3 regions of the Pseudomonas sp. S11P7 genome follow, and region 1 is predicted to be linked to each of the others. Evidence: predicted binding sites of a transcription regulator. Region 1 holds the regulator's gene; each other region holds the start of a gene.
What was found. Region 1 encodes FliA, which starts transcription of late flagellar genes. Its sites were predicted from a motif close to CTAAAGTTTNNNNNNNNNNNGCCGNTAA; they were not measured.
Positions count from the first base shown of each region.

Region 2: the regulator FliA is predicted to act here: its motif matches at 1,208-1,235, upstream of M0746_RS07090 (methyl-accepting chemotaxis protein).
Region 3: the regulator FliA is predicted to act here: its motif matches at 892-919, upstream of flgM (flagellar biosynthesis anti-sigma factor FlgM).

Region 1 is NZ_JALPKS020000002.1:3,837,182-3,839,447, forward strand. It holds gene M0746_RS17630 (protein phosphatase CheZ) at 1-192, opposite strand, end outside; gene M0746_RS17635 (chemotaxis response regulator CheY) at 211-582, opposite strand; gene fliA (RNA polymerase sigma factor FliA) at 750-1,490, opposite strand; gene fleN (flagellar synthesis regulator FleN) at 1,487-2,266, opposite strand, start outside.
Region 2 is NZ_JALPKS020000002.1:1,520,286-1,522,551, forward strand. It holds gene M0746_RS07085 (Na+/H+ antiporter family protein) at 1-1,085, shown strand, start outside; gene M0746_RS07090 (methyl-accepting chemotaxis protein) at 1,280-2,266, shown strand, end outside.
Region 3 is NZ_JALPKS020000002.1:965,768-968,033, reverse strand. It holds gene flgA (flagellar basal body P-ring formation chaperone FlgA) at 32-793, shown strand; gene flgM (flagellar biosynthesis anti-sigma factor FlgM) at 956-1,282, shown strand; gene M0746_RS04445 (flagella synthesis protein FlgN) at 1,331-1,798, shown strand; gene M0746_RS04440 (flagellar brake protein) at 1,887-2,266, shown strand, end outside.

The DNA.
Region 1 (2,266 bases):
GATCGCACTGTGCAGTTCACGCGTGAGCTTGCCCACTTCCTGATACAGGCCACGGTCACGGGTCTGATTGAGCTCATGGATCAGTTGCACCGCGTCGCCGAACCTGCCTTTTTCGAGGCTTTCGACCAGTTCGACCGCGTGTTTTTTCAGGGTCGATTCAAAATCGCCCTGTGAAGATTCGTTATGCTCCATAGCTCCCCCGCGCGTTCATCAGCCGATGCGTTCGAAAATCTTCTCGATTTTGTCTTTCAACGCCTGAGCCGTGAAAGGTTTGACCACGTAGCCGTTCACACCGGCCTGAGCGGCTTCGATGATCTGCTCGCGCTTGGCTTCAGCGGTCACCATCAGCACCGGCAGGTGCTTGAGTTTTTCATCGGCGCGCACGTGGCGCAGCAGGTCGATACCGGTCATGCCCGGCATGTTCCAGTCCGTTACCAGAAAGTCGATGCTGCCGCTGTTGAGGACCGGAATGGCGGTTACGCCATCGTCGGCCTCGACGGTGTTGGTGAACCCAAGATCGCGCAGCAGGTTCTTGATGATCCGCCGCATCGTTGAGAAGTCATCAACGATGAGGATTTTCATGTCTTTGTTCAATTCGACCTCCAAGCAGTCTTAAACGCGCCCAGCACCTGGACGCGCCACTTCAATCAATTGGCGCAGCACTTAAAGTTTGTCTGGAGCACAACGGATCGAGACCGGCGCCGCTTACCACCGCACCAGCCTCGTTTCGCAGTGTCCCCACACTGCCTTCAGCGCGCTCGCCACTCCCCCAAACGCCCCCGCAAACGGGCCGCGCACTGGCTGTGTAACTGGCTGACCCGCGATTCACTGACGCCAAGGACTTCACCGATTTCCTTGAGGTTCAGCTCTTCGTCGTAGTACAGCGCCAACACCAGTCGCTCACGCTCCGGCAAATTGGCAATCGCGTCCGCCAGCGCCGTCTGGAAGCGTTCATCTTCCAGATCGCGTGACGGCTCCATATGAGCACTGGCGCCATCCTCGTGCAGCCCTTCGTGTTCGCCGTCCTGCAAGAGGTCGTCGAAACTGAACAGGCGGCTGCCCAAAGTGTCATTCAGAATCCCGTAATAATCGTCGAGACTCAATTGGAGTTCGGCCGCAACCTCGTGATCTTTAGCGTCACGGCCGGTTTTAGCTTCAATCGAGCGAATCGCGTCGCTGACCATCCGGGTATTGCGGTGAACCGAGCGTGGTGCCCAGTCCCCTTTGCGCACTTCATCGAGCATCGCGCCGCGGATTCGAATGCCCGCGTACGTTTCGAAACTGGCGCCCTTGCTGGCGTCGTATTTGGTCGACACTTCGAGCAGGCCGATCATCCCGGCCTGGATCAGGTCTTCGACCTGCACACTGGCCGGCAACCGTGCCAGCAAGTGATAGGCAATGCGCTTGACCAGTGGCGCGTAACGCTCGATCAATTCGTACTGCGCGTCACGCGCCGACTTCTTGTAAAGATTCATGCCACTGGCGGTCATATCACAGGCCCTGCGGTTTGCTGCACGAGACGCTCGACGAAAAACTCCAGATGGCCGCGCGGGTTGGCCGGCAACGGCCAGGTGTCGACCTTCTGCGCGATGGCCTTGAAGGCCAGAGCGCATTTGGAGCGTGGAAAGGCTTCGTAGACGGCGCGTTGTTTCTGCACGGCCTTGCGCACGCTTTCGTCATACGGGACGGCGCCGACGTATTGTAGGGCGACGTCAAGGAAACGGTCCGTGACCTTGGTCAACTTGGCGAACAGGTTACGGCCTTCCTGCGGGCTCTGCGCCATGTTGGCAAGGACGCGAAAGCGGTTCATGCCGTAATCGCGGTTGAGCAGTTTGATCAGTGCGTAGGCGTCGGTGATCGAGGTCGGCTCGTCACACACCACCAGCAACACTTCCTGCGCGGCGCGGACGAAACTGACCACCGAGTCACCAATGCCCGCAGCGGTGTCGATCACCAGCACGTCGAGATTGTCGCCGATGTCGCTGAACGCCTGAATCAGGCCGGCGTGCTGCGCCGGGCTCAGGTGGACCATGCTCTGCGTGCCGGACGCCGCCGGCACGATGCGAATCCCGCCCGGGCCCTGCAACAGCACGTCGCGCAATTCGCAGCGGCCTTCGATGACGTCAGCCAGCGTGCGTTTGGGGGTCAGCCCCAGCAGAACGTCGACGTTCGCCAGACCGAGGTCGGCGTCCAGCAGCATGACCCGACGGCCAAGCTCTGCCAGCGCCAGCGACAAGTTCACTGACACGTTAGTCTTGCCGACGCC
Region 2 (2,266 bases), 2.3 Mb from region 1:
ACGCGCTGGCCGACAGGGCGCTGGCGATGGTTGACCGGCAACATTCGAGCGGCGGTGGCAACGTCAAATGGCTGCTGATCGGCCTGTTGTGGGTGGTGGCGATTGCTTCGCAGAACATACTGCCAATCCACATTGCATTCATTCCGCTGCTGGTGCCGCCACTGCTCTATGTGCTGACCAAGCTGCAACTCGACCGCCGCCTGATCGCCTGCGTCATGACCTTCGGCCTGATCACCCCGTACATGTTCCTGCCGGTGGGTTTCGGCAATATCTTCCTTAATGAAATCCTGCTGGCCAACGTTGCGCGCAGCGGCGTCGACATCAGCGGTATCAACATCACCCACGCCATGGGCATCCCGGCGCTGGGCATGGTTTTCGGCTTGGTGATGGCATTCGTCAGTTACCGCAAGAAGCGCGTCTACGATCTGGCGAAGATTGAGCAGGTCGAGCAGACCGCCGTGCATTACAACCCGTTGAGCCTGCTGATCGCCGGTGTGGCCATCGCCTCGGCGTTCGTCGTCCAACTGCTGCTGGATTCGATGATTATCGGTGCGTTGGTGGGTTTCCTGATCTTCTCGGTGTCCGGCATCGTCAAGTGGCGCGAGACCGATGACCTGTTCACCGAAGGCATGAAAATGATGGCGATGATCGGTTTCATCATGATCGCCGCCTCCGGTTTCGCCGAAGTGATGAAAGCCACCGGGCAGGTGCAGACCCTGGTTGAATCGTCGGCAGCGTGGATCAACCACAGCAAAGGCGTTGGCGCGCTGTTGATGCTGCTGGTGGGCTTGCTGGTGACCATGGGCATCGGCTCGTCGTTCTCCACCGTGCCGATTCTGGCAGCGATTTTCGTGCCGCTGTGCGTGCAACTGGGCTTCAGCCCGATGGCCATCGTGTGCATCGTCGGCACCGCCGGTGCGCTGGGCGACGCCGGTTCACCGGCCTCGGACTCGACCCTCGGCCCGACCTCCGGCCTGAACATCGACGGCCAGCATCACCACATCTGGGACACCGTGGTCCCGACCTTCCTGCACTACAACCTGCCGCTGCTGGCCTTCGGCTGGGTGGCCGCGATGGTCCTGTAAACCCCTGAACCCTGTGGGAGCTGGCTTGCCAGCGATGGCGTCGACACATTCGTTATTCGTCTTTCAGACACACCGCCATCGCGGGCAAGCCCGCTCCCACAGGGACACGCAGTGCCTGCTGACTCAACTTTTGCCCCGGCGTGCCGTTAAAGCCTTTAACCACGCCAACAAAATCAAAAGAGTGAGCCCCTACAATGCGCCTGAGCCTCAAGGCTAAAGTCCTGTCCCTCGCCGTTCTTCCGGTATTGCTCTTTGCTCTGGTCATCAGCCTGACCACGCTGTTCATCCTTCAGGAACAGGCGCGCAAGGAAGTCGAGCAAACCCGCGAGCGCCTGCTCGGCGACGCCAAAGCCACCCTGCAAAGTTACGTCGCCGTGGCGATGACCACGATCAAGCCGCTGTATGACGCTGCCGCGCCCGGCGACAACGCGGCGCGCGCGCAGGCGATCAAGCTGCTGTCGGGCATCCGCTACGGCAAGGACGGCTACTTCTTCGCCTACGACTCGGAGATCGTGCGCCTGTTCAAGGCCAACGACCCCGACGGCGTGGGCAAAAGCTTCAAGGACAACCGCGACCCGAATGGCGTCTACGTCAACCTCGGCCTGGTAAAAGTGGCGAAGGACGGTACGCACTACCTGCAATACAGCTCGCCGCTGCCAGGCAATGCGAAAGTATTGGTGCCGAAACTCGGTTACACCGAATACCTGGCCAAGTGGGACATGGCCGTCGGTACCTCGGTCAACCTCGACGGCATCGAAGCGCAAGTGGCGCAGGTCGAAGCCCAGGTCCAGGAACGCGTGCAAGGCGTGGTGCTGAGCATTGTCGGCGTGGCGGTGCTGGTGCTGCTGGTGATCGCCGCGGCGGGGATGCTGCTGGCCAACACCATCCTGCGGCCGCTGACCCTGATGAAAGCCAACCTCGATGACATCGCGGCAGGCGAGGGCGATCTGACCCGGCGCCTGAACATCACCAGCCAGGATGAACTTGGCGAACTGGCCGGCTCGTTCAACCGCTTCGTCGACAAGATCCACGGCCTGGTGCGGCAGATCACCGAAATGACCACGCAACTGACCGGGCTGGTGACTCAGGTGTCGGATCAGGCGCAGCGCTCGGATCAGGCGATGGAGCGTCAGCGTCACGAGACCGATCAGGTCGCCACCGCCATCAACGAAATGTCCGCC
Region 3 (2,266 bases), 2.9 Mb from region 1:
TAAACGGCACGGCGCTTGCTTTTTAACCCGTATGAACATTCAAACGACATTTTCCCGACACCTGACAGCGCCTCTTCGCAGAGCGCTTGCCAGTGCGTGCGCCATTTGCTGCTTGTTCTTTGGCAGTCCTGCCAATGCTGATGCGGTTACCTTGCCTGACATGCTTATCGGCGTCACTCAGGGCTTTCTTGAGTTCACCGTAGAAGACTATCTGACGAGCAGTCAAACCGAAGGCCGTTATGAAATCGAAGTCAACCAGCTCGACCCGCGCATGCGCATGCCGATGTGCGACAAGGAATTGACAGCGACGCTGGAAAGTCCGGCACGCCCTTTGGGCCGGGTCACGGTGAAGGTTCGCTGCGAGGGCACATCGCCCTGGACGGTGTTCGTACCCGCTCAAGTCCGCCTGTTTCGCGAGATTGTGACGACCACGCGTGCGCTCAAGCGCGCCGGCATTATCGAGCCGCAGGACGTGACCTTGCGCGAGCGCGACGTCAGCCAGATCAACCAAGGCTTTCTGACTTCGGTGGACGAAGCGATCGGACAGAAATTGACCCGACCAACGGTCGCCGATCAGGTCATCACCCAGGTCCATCTGGAACAGGCGGAAGTCATTCGCAAGGGTGATCAAGTGGTCATCACTGCACGCAGCGGGACACTGGCCGTACGCATGCCGGGCGAAGCCCTGGCCAACGGCGGCCTGAAAGAACAGATCCGGGTAAAAAACCTCAACTCACAACGGGTGATCAAGGCGCAGGTCACCGCGCCGGGACAAGTGGAAGTGGCCATGTGAACGCCCTGTGAGAAAACTGGCGCGGACCTCCCGGCTTCCCTAAACTGTGTCGCAGCAGGACATGCCGCGATGCAGCCCGGCGCATTGGAAAAATGTGCCTAAAGTTTTTCATGGGATAGCCGAAAACATGGCAAGCGTCCAAATTCCCAGAGGTTTTTTATCATGGTCATCGATTTCAGCCGTTTGAACAGTTCCTCGTCACTGACAGGCAGCACACGTACCAGCAACGCCAAGGAAAGCGCTGAAAACAGCCCTTCCGCGCCGCTGAATACCCAGGCCGAGCAGGCCAATGCCGCCAAAAGCGGGGAGTCGGTACACCTCAGCAATGAGGCTCAACAGTTGCAGAAGGTCACTGACAAGCTGCGCGATCAGCCTGCTGTCGACAAAGCCCGTGTGGCTGAGTTGAAAGCCGCGATTGCCGATGGCAGCTATAAAGTCGACAGCAACCGTGTAGCCAGCAAACTGCTCAACTTCGAAGCCCAGCGCTAGGCTTTTGCCGGCGCCAGGCTTTTGGACGCTTAAACCCCAAGGCCAGCCATGCACGACACTAATTTACTGCAACTGATCAACGACGACTTTGCTCCAGCGCAAGAACTGCTGGAGTTGCTGCAAACCGAATCCCTCGCGTTGCACGGTCGCGACATGCCGCTGCTGGAAGAAATTCTGGCGCGCAAGCAAGCATTGATCATTCTGCTGGAACAGCATGGCCGCAAGCGCAGCGAAATTCTCGCCAGCCTCAATCTGTCGACCGATCGCAACGGCCTGCAACAGCTGGCCGCGCAATCGAGCATTGGCGAGCAGTTGTTGCGCCAGGGCGACGCCCTGACCGACCTGATTGCCCAATGCCAGGCAGCCAACGTCAAGAATGGCCAGTCGATCCGCATTCAGCAGGCCACCACGGCCAATCAGCTGAAAATCCTCACCGGGGGCGAACCGCCAGCGTTGTACGACGCCAGCGGCACTTTTGCCAAGCCCGCCAAACCGCGTCCGCTCAGCCAGGCATGAGCCGTTGATGCGCCAGCTCTATCAACCCGCGGAACATGCTGGCAAAATGCTGGCTAGTCGTCATATTTTGTCTGGAGATTGATAAACCGTGTCCAACGCCCTCAGCGCGGATGATGCTCCGCAGCCCCCTAAGGTGCTCACCACGCCACTGGAAATCTCCAGCAACCTGCGCCAGCTGCAGGACAGCCACGATCCGCTGATCATCACCTTCCACGAGCGCAGCCAGCGTTTTCAAAGCTACCTGATCAAAGTCGACCGCGACAGCGCCTCGATCGCTCTGGACGAAATGATCCCGCGCGATGGCGAACGCTTCCTGCTCGCCGGCGAGCCGTTCAAAGTCGAGGGTTTTCATGACGGCGTACGCATTGCCTGGGAATGCAACGGCACACTGAACATCGAAGAATCCAACGGCGACCGCTTCTACACCGGCGAGCTGCCGACCGAAGTGGTTTACCACCAGCGCCGCAA